Regions from separate parts of the Streptomyces sp. NPDC107528 genome, predicted to be linked through region 2. Evidence: riboswitches for the same ligand, from Rfam matches in the RefSeq annotation. Region 2 holds a riboswitch; each other region holds the start of a gene.
The links. A riboswitch is a leader RNA that binds a small molecule or an ion and turns the genes downstream of it on or off. The one in region 2 is predicted to bind cyclic di-AMP.

Region 1: it holds a riboswitch for cyclic di-AMP, as region 2 does, so the genes downstream of both, ACZ7L5_RS38765 (C40 family peptidase) here and ACZ7L5_RS40205 (transglycosylase family protein) in region 2, are expected to answer to the same signal.
Region 3: it holds a riboswitch for cyclic di-AMP, as region 2 does, so the genes downstream of both, ACZ7L5_RS37565 (LysM peptidoglycan-binding domain-containing protein) here and ACZ7L5_RS40205 (transglycosylase family protein) in region 2, are expected to answer to the same signal.
Region 4: it holds a riboswitch for cyclic di-AMP, as region 2 does, so the genes downstream of both, ACZ7L5_RS34055 (C40 family peptidase) here and ACZ7L5_RS40205 (transglycosylase family protein) in region 2, are expected to answer to the same signal.

What each region holds. Positions count from the first base shown of each region.
Region 1 is NZ_JBVKAV010000015.1:89,108-94,058, reverse strand. Features, by position in the region: gene pcrA (DNA helicase PcrA) at 1-1,944, opposite strand, end outside; cyclic di-AMP (ydaO/yuaA leader) riboswitch at 2,310-2,478, shown strand; gene ACZ7L5_RS38765 (C40 family peptidase) at 2,487-3,653, shown strand; gene ACZ7L5_RS38760 (tellurite resistance/C4-dicarboxylate transporter family protein) at 3,899-4,885, shown strand; gene ACZ7L5_RS38755 (hypothetical protein) at 4,863-4,951, opposite strand, start outside.
Region 2 is NZ_JBVKAV010000016.1:140,254-145,204, forward strand. Features, by position in the region: gene ACZ7L5_RS40195 (cytochrome P450 family protein) at 1-1,287, shown strand, start outside; gene ACZ7L5_RS40200 (transglycosylase family protein) at 1,454-2,506, shown strand; cyclic di-AMP (ydaO/yuaA leader) riboswitch at 2,713-2,911, shown strand; gene ACZ7L5_RS40205 (transglycosylase family protein) at 2,916-3,599, shown strand; gene eno (phosphopyruvate hydratase) at 3,917-4,951, shown strand, end outside.
Region 3 is NZ_JBVKAV010000014.1:104,811-109,761, forward strand. Features, by position in the region: gene ACZ7L5_RS37560 (CocE/NonD family hydrolase) at 1-1,912, shown strand, start outside; cyclic di-AMP (ydaO/yuaA leader) riboswitch at 2,193-2,367, shown strand; gene ACZ7L5_RS37565 (LysM peptidoglycan-binding domain-containing protein) at 2,373-3,137, shown strand; gene ACZ7L5_RS37570 (HAD family hydrolase) at 3,172-4,002, opposite strand; gene fahA (fumarylacetoacetase) at 4,327-4,951, shown strand, end outside.
Region 4 is NZ_JBVKAV010000012.1:144,263-149,213, forward strand. Features, by position in the region: gene ACZ7L5_RS34035 (helix-turn-helix domain-containing protein) at 1-582, opposite strand, end outside; gene ACZ7L5_RS34040 (ATP-binding protein) at 796-1,254, shown strand; gene ACZ7L5_RS34045 (LysR family transcriptional regulator) at 1,270-2,157, opposite strand; gene ACZ7L5_RS34050 (LysE family translocator) at 2,292-2,906, shown strand; gene ACZ7L5_RS34055 (C40 family peptidase) at 2,972-3,445, opposite strand; cyclic di-AMP (ydaO/yuaA leader) riboswitch at 3,449-3,643, opposite strand; gene ACZ7L5_RS34060 (hypothetical protein) at 4,002-4,310, opposite strand; gene ACZ7L5_RS34065 (ATP-dependent Clp protease proteolytic subunit) at 4,318-4,951, opposite strand, start outside.

The sequences.
Region 1 (4,951 bases), on a different contig from region 2:
GGCGGTGTGCAGGGTCATCAAGGTGATGACGCCGGAGCCGTCCTCGTCCTCGTCCGGGATCTGGTCCGAGTCGGCGACGAGCGCGACCCGCTCCAGGAAGGCCGCGAGTCCACCGGAGGCCTCATCCTCAGCCGACTCCTGCTCGAACTCCAGGGCCACGGCCGCGAGTTCCTGAAGGTTCTCGATGCGGGTCTCGTCCTGAGGGTCGGTGGAGGCCTGCAACTCGGCCAGATACCCGGTCCGTTCGAGGATCGCTTCCAGGACGGTCGCCGGCCCCACGCCGGACTCGACGATCGTACGGAGGTCCTCCATCAGCGTGTTGAAGCGCCTGACGGCGTTGGTCGACCGCGCGGCCATGCCGTACGCCTCGTCGACCCGGCGCAGCGCCTGCGGGAAGCTGATCTTCTCCCGCTGTGCAAGCGCGTCGATCATCGCCTCGGCACGATCGCCGATGCCCCGCTTGGGGACGTTAAGGATCCGCCGCAGCGGTACCGAGTCCTCGGGGTTGGCCAGCACGCGCAGGTAGGCCAGGACGTCCCGGACCTCCTTGCGCTCGTAGAACCGAACCCCGCCGACGACCTTGTAGGGCAGGCCGACGCGGATGAAGATCTCTTCGAAGACACGGGACTGGGCGTTCGTCCGGTAGAAGACGGCGACGTCACCGGCCTTCGCATCGCCCGCGTCCGTCAGTCGGTCTATCTCCTCGGCGACGAACTGCGCCTCGTCGTGCTCGGTGTCCGCGACGTAGCCGGTGATGCGCGCGCCCGCGCCCGCGTTGGTCCACAGGTTCTTGGGGCGCCGGGACTCGTTGCGCTCGATGACCGCGTTGGCGGCGGTCAGGATCGTCTGGCTGGAACGGTAGTTCTGCTCCAGCAGGATGGTCGTCGCGTCCGGGTAGTCCTCCTCGAACTGGAGGATGTTGCGGATGGTGGCGCCCCGGAAGGCGTAGATCGACTGGTCGGCGTCACCCACCACGCACAGCTCGGCGGGCGGGATGTCGGCCTCGCTCGGCGGCACGTCGACGGGGTGCTCACTGGTACCGACGAGCTCGCGCACCAGCGCGTACTGCGCGTGGTTGGTGTCCTGGTACTCATCGACCAGTACATGCCGGAACCGCCGGCGGTAGTGCTCGGCGACGTCCGGGAAGGCGCGCAGCAGATTGACCGTCGTCATGATCAGGTCGTCGAAGTCGAGGGCGTTGGCCTCCCGCAACCGCGACTGGTACAAGGCATACGCCTGCGCGAGGGTCTTCTCGAAGCCGTCCGTCGCCTGGGCGGCGAAGTCCTCCTCGTCGATCAGCTCGTTCTTCAGATTGCTGATCTTGGCGCTGAACGACTTGGGCGGAAACCGCTTGGGGTCGAGATCCAGATCACGACACACGAGCGCCATCAGCCGCTTGCTGTCGGCGGCGTCGTAGATCGAGAAGGACGAAGTGAACCCGAGCTTCTTGCTCTCACGCCGCAGGATGCGCACGCACGCGCTGTGGAAGGTCATCACCCACATCGCGTTCGCGCGCGGGCCGACGAGCTGCTCGACGCGCTCCTTCATCTCACCCGCGGCCTTGTTGGTGAAGGTGATCGCGAGGATCTGCCCCGGATGCACATTCCGCTCGGCCAGCAGGTACGCGATGCGATGGGTGAGCACACGCGTCTTGCCCGACCCGGCACCGGCCACGATGAGCAGCGGGCCGCCGGAGTGGACGACGGCCGCACGCTGGTTCTCGTTCAGCCCCTCCAGCAGCGCTGCCGCATCCAGGGCCGGGCGCGGGGCGCCGTCGCGGTAGTAGTCGTCCCGGTCCGGCGGCACGTCGAACTTCCCGCCGAACAGATCGTCCGGAACCGGCTCCGGAGCGTGTTCGTCCTCGGGCGGCGGCGGATGCTCGTCCGCATGGGCCCGCGGGGCCTGGAGGTCCGCCAGGAAGCTGTCGTCAAAGAGGCTGCTCATCGCTCTCCGAGTCTAGGGCGCCCCACTGACAGCCCGCCGCCGCCCCGAGAACATCACCTGTTTCAGCACTCACCGATCTTCAGAACCCACGCACCCCGGACACCCCCCTCACCCTCCACAACCACCCCATTACGATCCGCAACGCCCCGAAGCCAACCGATCCAAGTCAGCCGATATGCCCCCAAAGCCCAAAACGCATGCAACTGACCACCAACCCATACGCATCGACCGCGATCCCCGACACACATCGCCAAGGTCACGAAAATGTATCGGGCATATCGAACATCAACCTTCACAGGGGCCACACGAGTTGGCTACCGTGCCGGACAGGCCGTACGACCCCCACCGGCGAACGACGCCGGGCCGCACGGCCTCCGCCGAGTCCGGAGCGCCGCCGTGCACCCGGAGCCGGGGACCCACCGAACTTGGGGTGAATCGGCCCGACTCCCGCCCGGGGAGCGGCCGTAGGGCAACCCTTCCGAACCATCCGCCCGAACCCGACAGCTAACTCGGTAGGCGGAGCATGGAAGGAGTCGCCTCCCTTGGCGTCGCACCGCAAGTCGCGTCCCGCTGGAACGCGCGTAGCAGGCATACGGACCCCCGCCCTCGCCACGGCGGCCCTCACCTCCGTCGCCCTGCTGTCCCAGACGGCCAACGCGAGCCCCTCGACGGACGACAAACCGAGCCTCGAGGAGGTCGAGAAGAAGGTCGACGACCTCTACCGCCAGGCGGAGTCGGCGACCGAGAAGTACAACGCGGCCAAAGAGAAGACCGCAAAGCAGCGCAAGCGCGTCGACACCCTCCTCGACGACGTCGCCCAGCGCACCCAGAAGCTCAACGACGCGCGCGAGGAACTCGGCCGCAACGCAGCCGCCCAGTACCGCACGGGCACCTCGGCCCCCGACACGGCGACCTTCCTCCTGGCGGACACCCCGCAGGACTACTTCGACCAGACCCAGCTGATGGACCGCATGACGGGCCGTCAGAAGGAATCGGTCGACGACTACTTCACCCAGCAGTCCGCGACGATGAAAAAGCGCAAGGAGGCCACCCAGAGCCTCGAAACGCTCACCGAGTCGCAGAACGACCTCCAGACGGCCAAGTCCACCGTCCAGAAGAAGCTCGCCGACGCACGCGAACTGCTCTCGAAGCTGACGGCGGAGGAGAAGGCCCGCCTCGCCGCGATCGAGAAGCGCAAGCAGGAGGAGGCAGCCCGCAAGGCGGCGGAACTGGCCCGGCAGCAAGAGGCGGCCGAGCGTCGGCGCCAGGAGGCGGCGCAGCAGCAGGAGAGCGACGACTCCTCGTCCGACTCGTCCTCCTCCGACTCGTCAGCGTCGGACTCCTCGTACGCCACCAAGGCCGAGAAGGCCCTGGCCTTCGCCCGCTCCCAGGTGGGCAAGCCGTACGTCTGGGGCGCCACCGGCCCCGACTCCTACGACTGCTCCGGCCTCACCCAGGGCGCCTGGAAGGCCGCAGGCGTGGACATCCCCCGCGTCACCTACGACCAGGTCAACGCCGGCACCACGGTCTCCCTCTCCAGCGCCAAGCCCGGCGACCTGGTCTTCTTCTACGACGACATCACGCACGTAGGCCTCTACATCGGCAACGGCATGATGATCCACGCCCCGAAGCCCGGCGCGTACGTCCGCGAGGAGTCGATCTACTACGACGGAGAGTCGTCGATCCACAGCGTGGTCCGCCCGGCCTGACGAACACACGCGCGCGTGGCGCACATCCTCCGCCACGCGCGCGTAGTGGTGCGGCAAACGCACCCGCGCACGGCGGCACGGCCCCGACCCACCCCACACCCGAAGGCGCTTCCCGAACGCCACTCACCCGAGCGGGCCGCCACAGGGACCCGTCGCTCAACCGTCGCGCGGCAGACGTGCATTTCACCCCACACGCGCGCGTGCCCCCACCCGCCCCGCACCCCCCACTCCCTAGCATCGACCCCATGCCCGCCCCCACGACCACCCCCGCATCCCCCCTCCACACCTGGTGGTCGCAGAGTCCCCCCACAGCCGGCGCCGCCGTCATGGCAACCGGCATCCTGTCGGTCGCCCTTCACCAGACCGGCTACGAAACCCTGTCCCGAATCGCCCTGGCCCTCGCCTGCGTAGCCTGGCTGGCTCTCGCGGGCGGCTTCACCGCAAGGCTCCTCTGGGACCGCGCCAGGTGGCTGAAAGAGGCAGCCACCCCCGCCGCCCTCACCGCCATCGCCGCGACGACGGTTCTCGGCACCCGCTTCGCCACCCTCGGCTGGCAACCCCTCGCCAAGGCCCTACTGGCCCTGGCGGCCCTGCTCTGGCCGGGCCTCCTCATCGCCGTGGTACTGCGCTGGCACCCCCGCATGCCCGGCGCGGTCTTCCTCGGCTGCGTGGCCACGCAGGGCCTCGCCGTCCTGGCCGCAACCCTCGCCGCGACCGAGTCCACGGCATGGCTCGCCCACACGGCCCTCGTCCTGTTCTGGCTCGGCCTGGTGCTCTACGTCATGGCGCTGACCCGCTTCGACCTGCGGCAGGTGGCCAGGGGCGCCGGCGACCACTGGGTGGCGGGCGGCGCCCTCGCCATCTCCGCGCTCGCCGGCTCGAAGCTCATGTCGGCCGACAGCCCCGGCCTGTACCTCTGGAACGAGGACGACACCGACGTCCTGCGCACGGTGACCGTCGCCCTGCTCGTCCTGGACCTGGCCTGGTACGCCGTCCTGCTTCTCGCCGAGATCGCCTGGCCACGGCCGCGCTACGACGTACGCCGCTGGGCAACCGTGTTCCCCATGGGCATGACGGCCGCGGCGGCCCTCTCCGTCGCCACCGCAGTGGACGTGTCGTGGCTCAAGACCCCCGGCGAGGCGCTGCTGTGGATCGCCGTCGCGGCTTGGCTGGCGGTCACGGCAGGCGCAGTACTGAGCTACACCGCGGTCATGTCCACAGAACGGCGATGAAGACGTTCACCGTGGTCAGCAGCCCCACCAACCCGAAGAGCCGCTTGTCCACCGTCTCCTCGTCCC
Region 2 (4,951 bases):
ACTCCCGGACTCTCCGGACCCTCCGGACCCTCCGAACCGTCCGGACCCCCCGACCTCTTCACCTGGGAGTTCGCGACCGACCCCTACCCCGCCTACGCCTGGCTCCGCGAGCACGCCCCGGTCCATCGGACCCGGCTGCCCAGCGGTGTGGAGGCCTGGCTGGTCACCCGGTACGACGATGCCAAGCAGACCCTCGCGGACAACCGGCTCTCCAAGAACCCCGCCCATCACGACGAGCCCGCGCACGCCAAGGGCAAGACCGGCATCCCCGGTGAGCGCAAGGCCGAGCTCATGACGCATCTGCTCAACATCGACCCGCCGGACCACACCAGGCTGCGCAGGCTGGTCTCCAAGGCGTTCACGCCCCGCAGGGTCGCCGAGTTCGCGCCCCGGGTGCAGGAGCTCACGGACCAGCTGATCGACCAGTTCGCGGCGAAGGGAAGCGCCGACCTCATCCACGAGTTCGCCTTCCCGCTTCCCATCTACGCCATCTGCGACCTGCTCGGCGTCCCCCGCGAGGACCAGGACGACTTCCGGGACTGGGCGGGCATGATGATCCGCCACCAGGGCGGCCCCCGCGGCGGTGTCGCGCGGTCGGTGAAGAAGATGCGCGGCTATCTGGCCGACCTCATCCACCGCAAGCGGGAAGCCCTGCCCGAGGAGCCCACGCCCGGTGAGGACCTCATCTCCGGACTCATCCGGGCCTCCGACCACGGAGAGCACCTCACCGAGAACGAGGCCGCGGCGATGGCCTTTATCCTCCTGTTTGCCGGTTTTGAGACGACCGTGAACCTGATCGGCAACGGCGTCTACGCGCTGCTCACACACCCCGAGCAGCGCGCCCGCCTGCAGTCGTCCCTCGCCGCCGGGGAGACCGGCCTCCTCGAAACCGGCGTGGAGGAACTCCTGCGCTACGACGGCCCCGTGGAGCTCGCCACCTGGCGCTTCGCCACCGAGCCGCTCACCATCGGCGGGCAGGACATCGGGGCCGGTGACCCCGTTCTCGTCGTCCTGGCCGCCGCCGACCGGGACCCGGAGCGGTTCGCCGACCCCGACGTCCTCGACCTCGGCCGCCGGGACAATCAGCACCTCGGCTACGGCCACGGCATCCACTACTGCCTTGGCGCCCCGCTGGCCCGCCTGGAGGGCCAGGCCGCCCTCGCCACACTCCTCACCCGCCTCCCGGATCTCCGACTCGCCGTGGACCCGGGGGAGTTGAGGTGGCGCGGAGGTCTCATCATGCGTGGGCTGCGCACACTTCCGGTGGATTTCACACCAGTTGGGTGAGTGCGTCCACCTCGTCAAACGTGACGCGCGCTCAACTCTGTGATCTTCACGTGATCTACGCGGCATTAACTTGTGACAAGTGATCGAATGCCTATACGTTCACGGATCAACGACGGCGCCAGGTTTAAAGCGCCGCGGTCACTGCTGCCTCGTGAAAGGTCCCCGCATGCTCTCCGGGAACGGTCGTCACCGTCGCCCCCGTCAGGCGCCGGCTCTCCTCGTCGCGGCCGGAGTGACCGGGTCCGCCATCGCCATCCCGCTGCTCGGCGCCGCGAGCGCGAGCGCCGCCGACGGCACCGTGTGGGACAAGGTGGCCGAGTGCGAGAGCGGTGGCTCCTGGAGCACGGACGAGGGCAACGGGCGCTACGGCGGACTGCAGCTGACCCAGGACGACTGGGAGCAGTACGGCGGCCTCGACTTCGCCCCGCGTCCCGACCTGGCGAGCCGTTCCCAGCAGATCGCCGTGGCGCAGGAGATCCTCGCCGACCAGGGAACCAAGCCCTGGGGTACCTGTGCGGTGCTCAACGGGCTCACCCCGAAGAACGGCTTGGTCGACCTCGACACCGGAGTGGACGACGACTCGCCGTCCGATGTGTCCGGGTCCTCCGGCTTGCTTGATTCGTCCGGCTCATCGAGTTCGTCCAATTCGTCCGACTCCTCGGGTTCCTCGAACTCGTCGGACCCGGCCGATGGCTCGTCGGGTTCGTCGAGCGAATCGCCCAGCGCTTCGTCCGAATCGCCCCAGGACTCATCCTCTTCCCCCTCTTCCCCCTCTTCTTCCTCTTCTACGTCTTCGTCCCCTTCGTCGTCCAAGGCGGACAGCTCCGCGAAGGCCGATGCGTCACCCGACGCCAAGGCCTCGAAGTCGCCCGACAGCTCCCCCGTGGAGACCTCGGACGGGGACAATCAGGACAACTGGGTGCAAGATGTGGGCGCCTGGAGCCTCGTCGACACCGGCGCGCTCACCGGCGAGGAGGCCGGCTCCGGTCGGCACCGCGGGCCCAGTGCCGATGAGAGCGAGACCGTGGACCCGGCCCCCGAGTCCTCCGGTCGCCACGCCTCGTACAAGGTCCGCGCCGGCGACACTCTGGCCTCCATCGCCGACTCCCTTGACCTCGACGGCGGGTGGCGGGCGCTGTACGACGCGAACAAGGGCGCCATCGGCGGCAACGCGAACGACATCGTCCCCGGTCAGACCCTGGACGTCCCCGTCGAATAAGGGCCGAACGGGGCGAAAAACAACGAGAGTTCGCGTCACCTTTCGCACCTGAATGTCCGTTTTGAATGCGGTGAGAGATAGATCTCAGAAGCCCTGATCGTCTTTGTAATTCCGGGAATCGGGTGTCTACGGTCGTGATCGCTCGTCACCACGAGCCCCGGCTGCCGCAACGCCGAATCCTGCCAGTGGCCGCACGGGAACAGTCGTCGCGTCAAGCGCCGTAGGCAGGAGCGGGGGACCCAAGGTAAGCGCCGGGTCCGGCAGTTGAGGCCTTTCGGGGCCGCACGCCGGAGTCGGCTTGGGGTGAAGCCGCGCAACGCGAGCCGAAAGGCGGACGAGCGCGGCCGGGCAACTCAACCGGCCCGAACCCGACAGCTCACCTCGCAGGCGTCGGTGAGGGGATCCAACCATGCTGTTTTCCAGCAAGGGCAAGCACCGTCGTCCGTCCAAGGCCGCCCGCGCCATAGCCGTCGTCGGCGTCACCGGCGCCGCCGCCGTCGCCGCCCCGCTGATGGCGGCCGGCAGCGCCTCCGCCGCCACCGCCTCCGAGTGGGACGCCGTCGCCCAGTGCGAGGCCGGCGGTAACTGGTCCATCAACACCGGCAACGGCTACTACGGCGGCCTGCAGTTCTCCGCCTCCACCTGGGCCGCGTACGGCGGCACGGCGTACGCCTCCACCGCCGACCAGGCCACCAAGGCGCAGCAGATCGAGATCGCCGAGAAGGTTCTCGCGGGCCAGGGCAAGGGTGCCTGGCCGCACTGCGGCACCGGCCTGTCGAGCGCCGCGTACAACGGCTCCGGCTCCTCGCAGAGCACCGAGGCCACCCCTCGCGCCACCGAGGAGCAGCCGGCCTCCCGCTCCGCCGACCGTCCGGCGGCCGAGAAGAAGTCGACCAAGACCGTCACCACCCCGACCGGCAAGAAGGTCAAGAAGGGCGACGGCGAGTACAAGGTCGTCAAGGGTGAGACCCTCAGCTCGATCGCCGAGAAGAAGAAGGTCAAGGGCGGCTGGGAGAAGCTGTTCCAGCTGAACAAGGACATCGTCGAGGACGCCGACCTGATCTACCCGGGTCAGCAGCTGCACCTGAAGTAATACGCGGCCACAAGCTGAACCACAGAGCCCTCACATCCGTGGAACTCATCATGAAGACCTCGTGAGGGTCACCCCCGTCCCCCACGGGCTCCCCGCTCCGGTGCGTGTTCCCCCGTACGCACCGGGGCGGGGCTTTTTCTTTCCCTGTTGGTCACCCACCCTTTGTTCCGGTAGGGAACAATGGGTACGGTTCGGTCCTGTCCACGGGACGGTCGGTCGGCTGCCGATGTCCCCGGGGCGGTTAGGCTCTAGTCGCAAGGCTCACAGCCCCGCACCACCAGCGACACAGTGCTTCACATCCCAAGAAGGAGATACTCGTGCCGTCCATCGACGTCGTCGTAGCCCGGGAAATCCTGGACTCCCGAGGCAATCCCACGGTCGAGGTCGAGGTCGGCCTCGACGACGGCAGCACGGGTCGTGCCGCCGTTCCGTCCGGCGCTTCGACGGGCGCCTTCGAGGCCATCGAGCTCCGCGACGGCGACTCGAACCGCTACCTCGGCAAGGGCGTGGAGAAGGCCGTCCTCGCCGTCATCGAGCAGATCGGCCCGGAGCTGGTCGGTTACGACGCCACCGAGCAGCGCCTGATCGACCAGGCGATGTTCGACCTGGACGCCACCGACAACAAGGGCTCCCTCGGCGCCAACGCCATCCTCGGCGTCTCCCTCGCCGTCGCCCACGCCGCCTCCGAGGCCAGCGACCTCCCGCTGTTCCGCTACCTGGGCGGCCCCAACGCGCACCTGCTGCCGGTGCCGATGATGAACATCCTGAACGGCGGCTCGCACGCCGACTCCAACGTGGACATCCAGGAGTTCATGATCGCCCCGATCGGCGCGGAGTCCTTCTCCGAGGCCCTGCGCTGGGGCGCCGAGGTCTACCACACGCTGAAGAAGGTCCTGAAGAGCAAGGGCCTGGCCACCGGCCTCGGCGACGAGGGCGGCTTCGCCCCGAACCTCGGCTCCAACCGCGAGGCCCTCGACCTCATCCTGGAGGCGATCAAGGAGGCCGGCTACACCCCCGGCGAGCAGATCGCCCTCGCGCTCGACGTCGCCGCGTCCGAGTTCTACAAGGACGGCGTCTACACCTTCGAGGGCAAGGACCGCTCGGCCGCCGAGATGACCGAGTACTACGCGGAGCTCGTCGACGCGTACCCGCTCGTCTCCATCGAGGACCCGCTGTTCGAGGACGACTGGGACGGCTGGAAGACCATCACCGACAGGCTCGGTGACAAGGTCCAGCTCGTCGGAGACGACCTGTTCGTCACCAACCCCGAGCGCCTGGCCCGCGGCATCGACGAGGGCGCCGCCAACGCCCTGCTGGTGAAGGTGAACCAGATCGGCTCGCTCACCGAGACC
Region 3 (4,951 bases), on a different contig from region 2:
CCTGACGGACGAGCCCGTACCGGCGCTCCTCGAGTACCTGCCGTATCGCCTGTCCGACTGGACCGCACCCCGCGACCACCAGCGCCACCCCTGGTACGCAGGCCACGGCTACGCCTCCGTGCGCGTGGACATCCGCGGTCACGGCAACAGCGAGGGCATGCCGACCGACGAGTACTCGGCGACGGAGCTCGCCGACGGGGTCGAGGTGGTCAACTGGCTGGCGGCCCAGCCCTGGTGCAACGGCCGGGTCGGCATGTTCGGCATCTCCTGGGGCGGCTTCAACTCCCTCCAGATCGCGGCCCTCGCGCCCGAACCGCTCAAGGCGATCGTCACGGTCTGCTCCGCGGACGATCGCTATGACAACGACGTGCACTACATGGGAGGTTCCGTCCTCGCCGTCGACATGCACGCCTGGGCGTCGACGATGCTCGCCTTCGCCGCCCGCCCGCCGGACCCGCAGTATGTCGGGGACGCCTGGCGGGAGATGTGGCTCAAGCGGCTGGAGGCCGTCGAACCGTTCCTGCACACCTGGCTCGGCCACCAGACGCGCGACGACTACTGGCGCCACGGCAGCGTCTGCGAGGACTACGGCGCGATCGACGCCGCCGTCCTGGCGGTGGGCGGCTGGCACGACCCGTACCGCGACACCGTCCTGCGTCTCGTCGAGCACCTGCCGGCGGACCGCGTGCGCGGCCTGATCGGCCCCTGGTCGCACCAGTACCCCGACCGCGGCCTGCCGCCGGGCCCGGCGATCGGCTTCCTCCAGGAGACGCTGCGCTGGTGGGACCACTGGCTGAAGGACGAGGACACGGGCGTCATGGCCGAGCCCCTGCTGCGCTCGTACGTCAGCGACTCGCACCGCCCGGCCACGGTGTACCCCACGCTGCCCGGCCGCTGGGTCGGCGAGCCGGCCTGGCCCTCTCCGCACGTGCGCGCGGTGACGTACGCCTTCCAGGGCGCCCCCGTCCTCGTCCGCTCCCCCATGCACACCGGGATCGACGCCGGCCGCTTCTTCCCCTTCGGCAACGATGCCGACCTGCCGCCGGACCAGCGGGAGGAGGACGCGCGGTCGGCGTGCTTCGAGTTCGAGGTGGGCGAGGAGACCTGGGTGTCGGGGCGGCCGAAGGTGCGGCTGCGGCTGACGTCGGAGGTGCCGCGCGGGCAGGTCGTCGCCCGGCTCTGCGACGTGGCACCGGACGGCTCCTCGACCCTGGTCACGCGGGGCGTGCTGAACCTGTCGGCGCGCCACGGCCGGGACCGCGCGGTGCCGTGGGAGCCGGGCGCCACCGAGGACGTGACCTTCGAGCTGAACGGCATCGGCCACGCCTTCCCGCCCGGGCACCGCATCCGCCTCGCCGTCTCCTCCGCGTACTGGCCGTGGATCTGGCCCCAGCCGGACTCGGCGGCGGGCTTCGGCCTGGAACCGTCGGGAAGCTCGCTGGAACTTCCGGTACGCGCGCGTGCGTTGGACGAGTCAGCAGACGACACAGCGATCACCTTCGAGGAACCGGAGCAGGCGGAACCGCTCGGCGTGAACTCCCCCATCACGCTGGACGAGCCGCGCCCCGAGCGGCTCGTCGTGCGGGACGTGGCCAAGGGCGAGTGGCGCCTGGACGTCGACCCCCGGTACGGCGGCACGCGCGTGTACCCCGACGGCCTGGAGTTCACCGAGGACGCGCTGGAGACGTACACGATCAACGAGTGGGACCCCTTGTCGGCCCGTACCCGTTCGGAGTGGTCGATCCGCCTGCACCGGCCGGAGCTGGGGTGGGACGCGACGGTGCGGACGCGCTCGGAGATCAGCTGCGACCGGCATGACTTCATCGCCTCCAACGAGGTGATCTGCCGGGAGGGCGAAGAGGTACTTTTCCACCGGACATGGGAGAAACGGACTCCACGGACAGCCGGTTAAAGGCGAGTTGGAATCATTGCCCGATTTGCCGCTCTTGTGGATGCCAGTGAGTTGGGTCACTCGCACCCGGTCACGCACCACCTCGGGGCACCCGCGTCTCCCCTTGCCTCAAAAGCAAGTTGAGGCTTGGCAACCGCAAAGGATCAAGCGCCCCATTCACACCAGACCATGGTCAACCGGCCGACAGGTGACCACGGCACTTGTTCCGGGCATGTGCTCTCGCATACGTTCCCGCTCAGTCGGGCGGACGCCTAATCCTGCCGCCGCCCGAGTCACCCACCCACGCAACTCACTCACGCACGGCAGGAGCGGGGGACCCAGGTAAGTCGCCGGACCGGACGCCTTGATGGCGCACCGAACCGGCTCGGGGTGAAGTCGCACCGCCACACGGCGGCGCGGCCGGGCATCTCCCGCCCGAACCCGACAGCTCACCTCGCAGGCGCCGGAGAGGAACAGCGCCATGCCCCGAGGCAAACACCGCCGCCCCCGCACCAACCCGCTCACCCGGCACGTCATCGCAGCCGGCACCGGCACCGCCGCCCTCGCCATCCCGCTCCTGAGCGCGACCACCGCGAGCGCCGCACAGCCCGCCCAGTCCCCCACCGTCGCGCAGGCCGCTCCCCAGGCCGCCGTGAAGGCCAAGACGGTCACGTACACGACGAAGAAGGGCGACACGCTCTACGGCGTCGCCGACCGGTACGACGCGCAGGGCGGCTGGAAGCAGCTCTACAAGGACAACCGCAAGGCGATCGGCGACGACCCCCGTCTGATCCACCCCGGCCTCGACCTGGAGGTCCGGGCGACGAAGAAGGCGAGTTCGCCGGACAAGTCGGCCGACAAGGCGTCCGCGCCCGCCAAGAAGTCCAACGTCGCCAAGGCCACCCAGTCCTCCGTGAAGACGTACCCGAACAACCTCGACGGCTGGATCCGCAACGCGCTGGACATCATGGCGCAAAACGGAATTCCGGGTTCGTACGAGGGCATTCAGCGCAACATCATGCGCGAGTCGTCCGGCAACCCCCAGGCCATCAACAACTGGGACTCCAACGCCGTCGCGGGCACCCCGTCCAAGGGCCTCCTCCAGGTCATCGACCCGACCTTCGCGTCGTACCACGTGCCGGGGACGGTGTACGACCCCTTCGACCCGGTCGCGAACATCACGGCCGCGTGCAACTACGCGGCCGCGCGTTACGGCTCGATCGACAACGTGAACGGCCCCTACTAGGCCCTGGCGCGGGGGCCTGGTCCGACGACGTGCCCTACTGGGCGAAGTCGGCCAGGCGCCCCGCGAACAGCCTCTCGAGGACGACGGCGATGCCGTCGTCCTCGTTCGAGAGGGTGATCTCGTCGGCGACCGCCTTGAGTTCGGGATGCGCGTTGGCCATCGCCACCCCGCGGGCGGCCCAGTCGAACATGGGGATGTCGTTGGGCATGTCCCCGAAGGCGATCGTCTCGTGCGCGCCCAGACCGAGATGCTCGGCGGCGAGGGCGAGACCGGTCGCCTTCGTGACGCCGCATGGCTGGAGTTCGACGGTCCCGGGCCCCGACATGGTGACCGTCGCGAGCGACCCGACCACCGACCGCGCCGTCGCCGCCAACTCGTCGTCGGACAGGGTGGGATGGCGCAGCAGCACCTTGCTGATCGGCTCGCACCACAGGTCGTCGCGGTGCCGGACGCGTACGGCGGGCAGGGTGGGGTGCGGCATCAGGTACCCGGGCTCGATGAGCGTGAGGCCGTCCACGCCGTCCTGGTCGACGGCCGCGTACACCTGCCCCACCTCGGCCTCGATCTTGCCGAGCGCGGTCTCCGCCAACTCCCGGTCCAGGGTGATGGACCACAGCAGACAGTCCGCTCCGGCGTCGTACAACTGCGCGCCCTGTCCGCACACCGCGAGCCCCCGGCTGCCCAGGACGTCGAGGAGCGGGCGCACTCTGGGCGCCGGCCGGCCCGTCACGACGAGGTGCTGCGCACCGGCCGCCGCCGCCTGCGCGAGCGCGTCGAGGGAACGGTCGGAGAGCGTGTCGTCGCCTCGGAGCAGCGTCCCGTCCAGGTCAGTGGCGATGAGTGAATATGCGATGGGTCGGGCCATGATCAGAGAATACGGACAGGAGGCCCCATCGACTCGACTCGAACCGGACGGCTGCTGTGTTCACATGTGTTGACACCTGTTCCGGTTCCAGTTCTGATTCCACCCGGGCAACTTCCTTTTGCTTGTGGCGATTTCACTCCCACGTGGTGCCGGCGAGCTCCTGGGCGGCACCGACTCAGGTCTCGTCGACGCGGCCGAGTGCGGCGACCTGCTGATTCGCCCGCCCCGACGACGCGAGTTCCGCACTGCCCAAGACCCTCGTCTCACCCGTAACGTGTGGCCAGACCACATGGCACGGAGCGTATGAGAGTGAGGCAGCACCCCATGCCCCCCTTCGATCTCCCCGAGGGCGACCCCTTCGGCACGCACAACCTTCCGTACGGCGTCTTCTCCCTTCCCGGCTCGGACTCCGCGCGACGGGTCGGCGTCCGGCTCGGCGACCACGTCCTCGACGCGGGCAGGGCGGCCTACGCGCTCGGCTCGCCGTACGCCCCGCTGCTCGCCCAGGACTCCCTGAACCCGCTGCTCGCCGCCGGCCACACCACGTGGTCGGACGTACGGCGCGCACTGACGGCCTGGGTGACGGTGCCGGCGCACCAGGAGGCCATCGCGGACCTTCTCCACCCTCTGTCCTCAGTCACCCTGCACCTCCCCTTCGAGGTCGCGGACTACGTCGATTTCTACGCCTCCGAGAACCACGCCCGGAACGTCGGCCAGATCTTCCGCCCCGACGCCGAGGATTCGCTCACCCCCAACTGGAAACACCTGCCGATCGGTTACCACGGGCGCGCCGGCACGGTCGTGGTCTCCGGCACGGACGTCGTACGTCCGTCCGGCCAGCGCAAGGCCCCCACTGATCCGGCGCCGGTCTTCGGCCCGTCGGTCCGCCTCGACATCGAGGCAGAGGTCGGCTTCGTGATCGGCACGCCCTCGGAGATGGGCAAGCCGG
Region 4 (4,951 bases), on a different contig from region 2:
CCGCTCCATCACCTCGGGCCCGCCGATCTCCCGGCGCAGTACCGCCTCGTCCAGCACCGCGCTCAGCTCCAGCGGCGGCTCGGCGCGCAGCACGTCCTGCCTGGCCAGACGGACCGCGACCAGCGCGTCCAGACGTTCGTCGGCGTCGTCGTCGAGCCCGCCCACCGCCGCCCGGGTCACCGCGCGGGCGTACTCGGGCGTCTGCAGCAGCCCGGGCACCACGGAGGTCTCCAGCGTGCGCATCGCGCTCGCCTGGGACTCCAGGCTGATGAAGTCGCGGTACGTCGTCGGCAGCACTCCGCGGTACGCGTGCCACCAGTGATCCCGGCCGTCACCCTCGTCGGAGCCCGCCAACGCCAGCATCAACTGGCGTAGTTGGGCATCCTGTACGCCGTAGACGTCGAGCAGTAACCGCACATCGGCCGGTTTCACCCCGCTGGCGCCCGTCTCGATCCGGCTCACCTTGGACTGGTGCCAGCCCACCAGCCGGGCCGCCTCACCACTGGTGAGCCCGGCCCCGGTGCGCAACGCACGCAGTTCCGCGCCCAGTTTCCGGCGGCGCACCGCGGGACCGTGCTGCATGCGTAACTCCTTACTCCAACCGAGCCGTCCAAATACGGTCTGCCGTCGCAGAGTTCACCGCTTCGAGCGACAGATATATGCATATCTCGGGGGATCGGCACCGTGACGGCCCTGGTAATGGCAGTCTGGCGACGAAGCACCAGTCCGGGACCGTACTCGAACCCTCCGCTCTGTGTCGGACTGCGGTCCCGTTGGGAAAGGGACGACATCGCCATGGCAGACCATTTGGAAGCATCCGTCACTCTGCCGAGCGATCCCGCCTCGGTCTCCGCGGCCCGGACCTATGTGGTCACCACCCTTGCGGAGTGGGGACTGCCACCGGACACGGAAGTGGCCGACACCATCCGCCTGATCGTCTCCGAACTCACCACCAACGCCGTACAGCACACCCTCGGCCAGTCACCCACCTTCACGGTGGACCTCGTGCTCGACCGTGACGAACACCTGCGCATCGGGGTCACCGACAGCCACCCGCGCTTCCCCAAGCGGCTGCCCGCAGCCGTCCAGCAGGACAACGGCCGTGGCCTGGTCATCATCCGCTGGCTGACCGCGGAATGCGGCGGCAAGCTGAGAGTGCGCCCGACCCGCGAGGGCGGCAAGACCATCTCCATCGAACTGCCGTGGACGGTGCCCGCGGAACCCGTGCCGACTGCAGGGCCCCAGGAACCGTAGCCGCAGGCCCGCCCCTCAGGTCTGCCGTGACCGGCCGAACGAGCCGCGCAGCAGAGCCCGGAAGGCATCCGCGGCCGGGGCCGCCTCCTCGCTCCGGAAGGCGACCGAGATCGTACGGCGCAGCTCAGCGCCCTCCAGCGCGCGCACCCCGACCGGCGTGACCGACGTACGCGCCACCATCTCCGGTACGACCGCGACCCCGAGCCCCGCACTGGCCAGCGCGCACACCAGGAGATAGCCCGGCGTCGGCACCAGCACCGAGGGCCAGGCCCCCGCCCGGGCCAGCACCGCCTCCACCCCTCGCCGGGCCGGAGCGTCCGGCGCCATGCTGATCAGCGGCTGCCCGGCGAGCTCGGCCAGCGGCAGCCGTGCGGTCCCGGTGGTGAGGGCGTGGCCCGGAGCGGACACCAGGACCAGTTCCTCGACGAGGATCGGCTCGACGCGGACCGAGGACGCGAGCGGAATCGGGTCGCCCGGCTCATACGCGTGCGTCAGCGCCAGATCCACCTCCCCGGCCGCCACGGCGGCGACACCCGCCGACGGTTCGTAGTCGGCGACCGTCAGCTCCACGTCCGGATGGGCCCGCCGGAAGGCGCTGAGGGCCGGCGGCAGCAGATGGATGCCCGCGGTCTGGAAGGTGCCGAGCCGGAGCGTGCCGCCCGACAGGCCGGTCAGCCGGGCCAGCTCGTGCCGGGCCCGCTCCAGCTCGTCGAGTACTCGCCGCGCCCGCGCCACCAGCAGCTCGCCCGCACCCGTCAGCCGCGCCCCGCGGTGATGCCGTACCAGAAGGGCGGTGCCCGCCTCGCGCTCCAGCTTGGCCAGCTGCTGGGAGAGCGCAGGTGTGGTGTAGCCGAGCCGCTCCGCCGCCCGGGTGATCGAGCCCGCCTCGGCGACCGCCACCAGGGCGGCGAGCCTGGTCGGGTCTTACATGCCGGGCTCCTCGTCCGTCCAAGCCTGTCTGCCTAAAGCAATGCTTTAGGCAGACCCAGGATATTCGACATACCTGCTGAAGGCTTCCCCGCGGCACGCTGGGTGCCATGGACGCTCAGCTCATCGCCTTCGCCGGGGTTTCCGCCGGCCTCGTCGCCATGCCCGGCGCCGACTTCACGGTCGTCGTGCGCAACGCCCTCGTCTCCCGCCGGGCCGGTATCGCGTGCGCGCTCGGGATCGGGGCCGGGCTGCTGGTGCATGTGACGCTGGCCGTGCTGGGGGTCGCCGCGGTCCTGGCCGCCGTACCGGCGCTGTTCCGCGCGCTCCAAGTGGTCGGCGGGGTCTATGTGTTGTATCTGGGCGTCCAGACCCTGCGGCAGCGGCGCAGTGAAGTGGCGGACACGGGCGAGGACTCCACCGGGCGACCGCTGCGGCAGGGCTTCGTCACCAACGCCCTCAACCCGAAGGCGTCCCTGACCTTCCTCAGCGTGCTGCCCCAGTTCGTGCCCGCGGGCGCTCCCGCGCTGCCCCGGACGCTGCTGCTCGCACTGATCGTGCTCGCGATCGCACTGGTGTGGTTCCAGGTGGTCGCCCTGCTGGTGGACCGGCTCGGGCGGTGGCTGCGCCGGCCGCGCGCCGCCCGGGCGGTCACGACCGTCACCGGCGTCGCGCTGACGGCCTTCGGCGTCGGGCTCCTCGCCGGGCCGCTGATGGCCGTCTGACGGCCCTTCTCGTGCCCCGAGGGCGATGACGGCGTGTCAGGCCGCCGCCATCACCCCCGGGTGGGTCACTTGACCCGGCCGTACCAGACGCTCCTGGTCCAGATCTTCTGCAGCCTTACCACGTCCCCGCTCTTGGGGGAGTGCCAGATCTTTCCCTTCCCGGCGTAGATGCCGACGTGGTAGACGTACGACCCCGAGTGGAAGAACACCAGGTCTCCGGCCTTGCGGCTCTTGGCGGAGATGTGGCGGGTCTTGTTGTACTGCTGGGCCGCCGTACGGGGCAGCTTCTTGCCCGCCTTCTTGAACGAGTAGAGCGTCAGCCCGGAGCAGTCGAACCGGTTCGGCCCCGTGGCGCCCCACCTGTACGGGGAGCCCTTCTTGGAGGCCGCGATCTGAAGTGCCTTCGTCGCCGGTGTGGCTGCCTCCGCTTCGGACGTGAAGCCGGGCGCCATTATCGAGCCGCCCACCGCGGCGATGGTGAGAGCCGAGGCCGTACCGGCCCGGGCCATGAGCGACGGGACACGATTGAGCGCAGTCATGCGCAACCCTTCGTCAGCCGCCTGTGAAGGATGACCTGTCGGATTCGGGCTGGCGAAGTTGCCCGGCCGCATTGCTGCGGCTTCACCCCAAGGGCTGCTCGGATCGAACGAACGTCCGCTCCGGCGACCCGTCTTGCTCGGGTCCTCCACTCCTGCCGATCCACTCCTGTCGACCGGTCATCCAGGCGGCGGCAGGACTCGGCGTCCGCCCGGACCGCCCCGCCGCTGCGGCGGGGGCTTGTCGTCAGACAGGGATCTTGGTGCACGGATGAGCGAAATACCCAGCGGAACCGGTGATTTGTGGTGTTAGTCACCACTCACCCGTTCGGGTGGGTACCCGTGTGTTCGAGAGGGTGTCCAGAGGGTGAAGGCGTCCCGGACCAGCGATGGAGCGCCTTGTTCCGCCTTGGACTCATGCCCGATGCGCAACCCTGACGGGCCCGCAAAAGGAGCCACGGATACGCCGAAAGGGGGTACGCCGTTTGGTCCGTTTCAGCCTTGGTCCGGACGCCTCGTCAGTGGGATCGAGACGTCCGGGACCGTCCTGTACACGTCGTCAACTGTCGGAGCGCGGCGGCAGCGTGACGCGAGCCGTGCGGCGCTCCCCGTCCAGCACGCGCAGCGCACGCGCGAGCGTGGGAGCGTGCAGCTCCGTCTCGCCCCGCTGGTGCATCAGCGCCAGCGCGTCCCGCAGCTCGGCCGCTCTGCGGACGAGCGCCTGGGCGGCACGCAGTCCGCGGTAGGTGTCGCCGTCCTGCGCCGGGTTGATCCGGCCGAGCAGGTCCACCACATCGAGATAACGGTCGATCAACTCGCCCTCCGCACGGGTCAGCGCGGGCAGCGGCGGCAACTCGGGTGGCAGCACCGGCCGATCACCGCCCCGTGGGTGGCGCGAGGGTCGCCTTGCGGCTGGGGATGATCCGGTCCACCAGTCCGTACTCCAGCGCCTCCTGGGCGTTCAGGATCTTGTCCCGCTCGATGTCCTTGGACACCTGCTCGCGGCTGCGCCCGGTGTGCCGGGCGAGCATCTCCTCCAGGCGGGCCCGAATCCTCGTCAGTTCGTCGGCCTGGATGGCCAGATCGCTGGCCTGGCCCTCGACCGGCTCGGGCAGCCCCGGCTGATGGATCACCACCCGGGCCCCGGGCAGGGCGAACCGCTTCCCCGGCGTGCCCGCGGCGAGCAGCACCGCGCCGGACGCGCCGGCCTGGCCCAGGCAGATCGTCTCCACGTCGCAGGTGACGTACTGCATCGTGTCGTAGATCGCCGACATCGAGCTGAACGAGCCGCCGGGTGAATTGATGTACAGCGAGATGTCCTGGTCGGGGTCCTTGTGCTCCAGATACATGAACTGGGCCATCACGTCGTTCGCCGAGATGTCGTCGATCTGCGTGCCGAGAAAGACGATCCGCTCCTCCAGCAGCTTCGAGTACGGATCCTGCGTCCTGGTGCCTGAACTCGTGCGCTCGGTGAACTCGGGCAGTACATAGCGGGCTGACGGTCGGGTC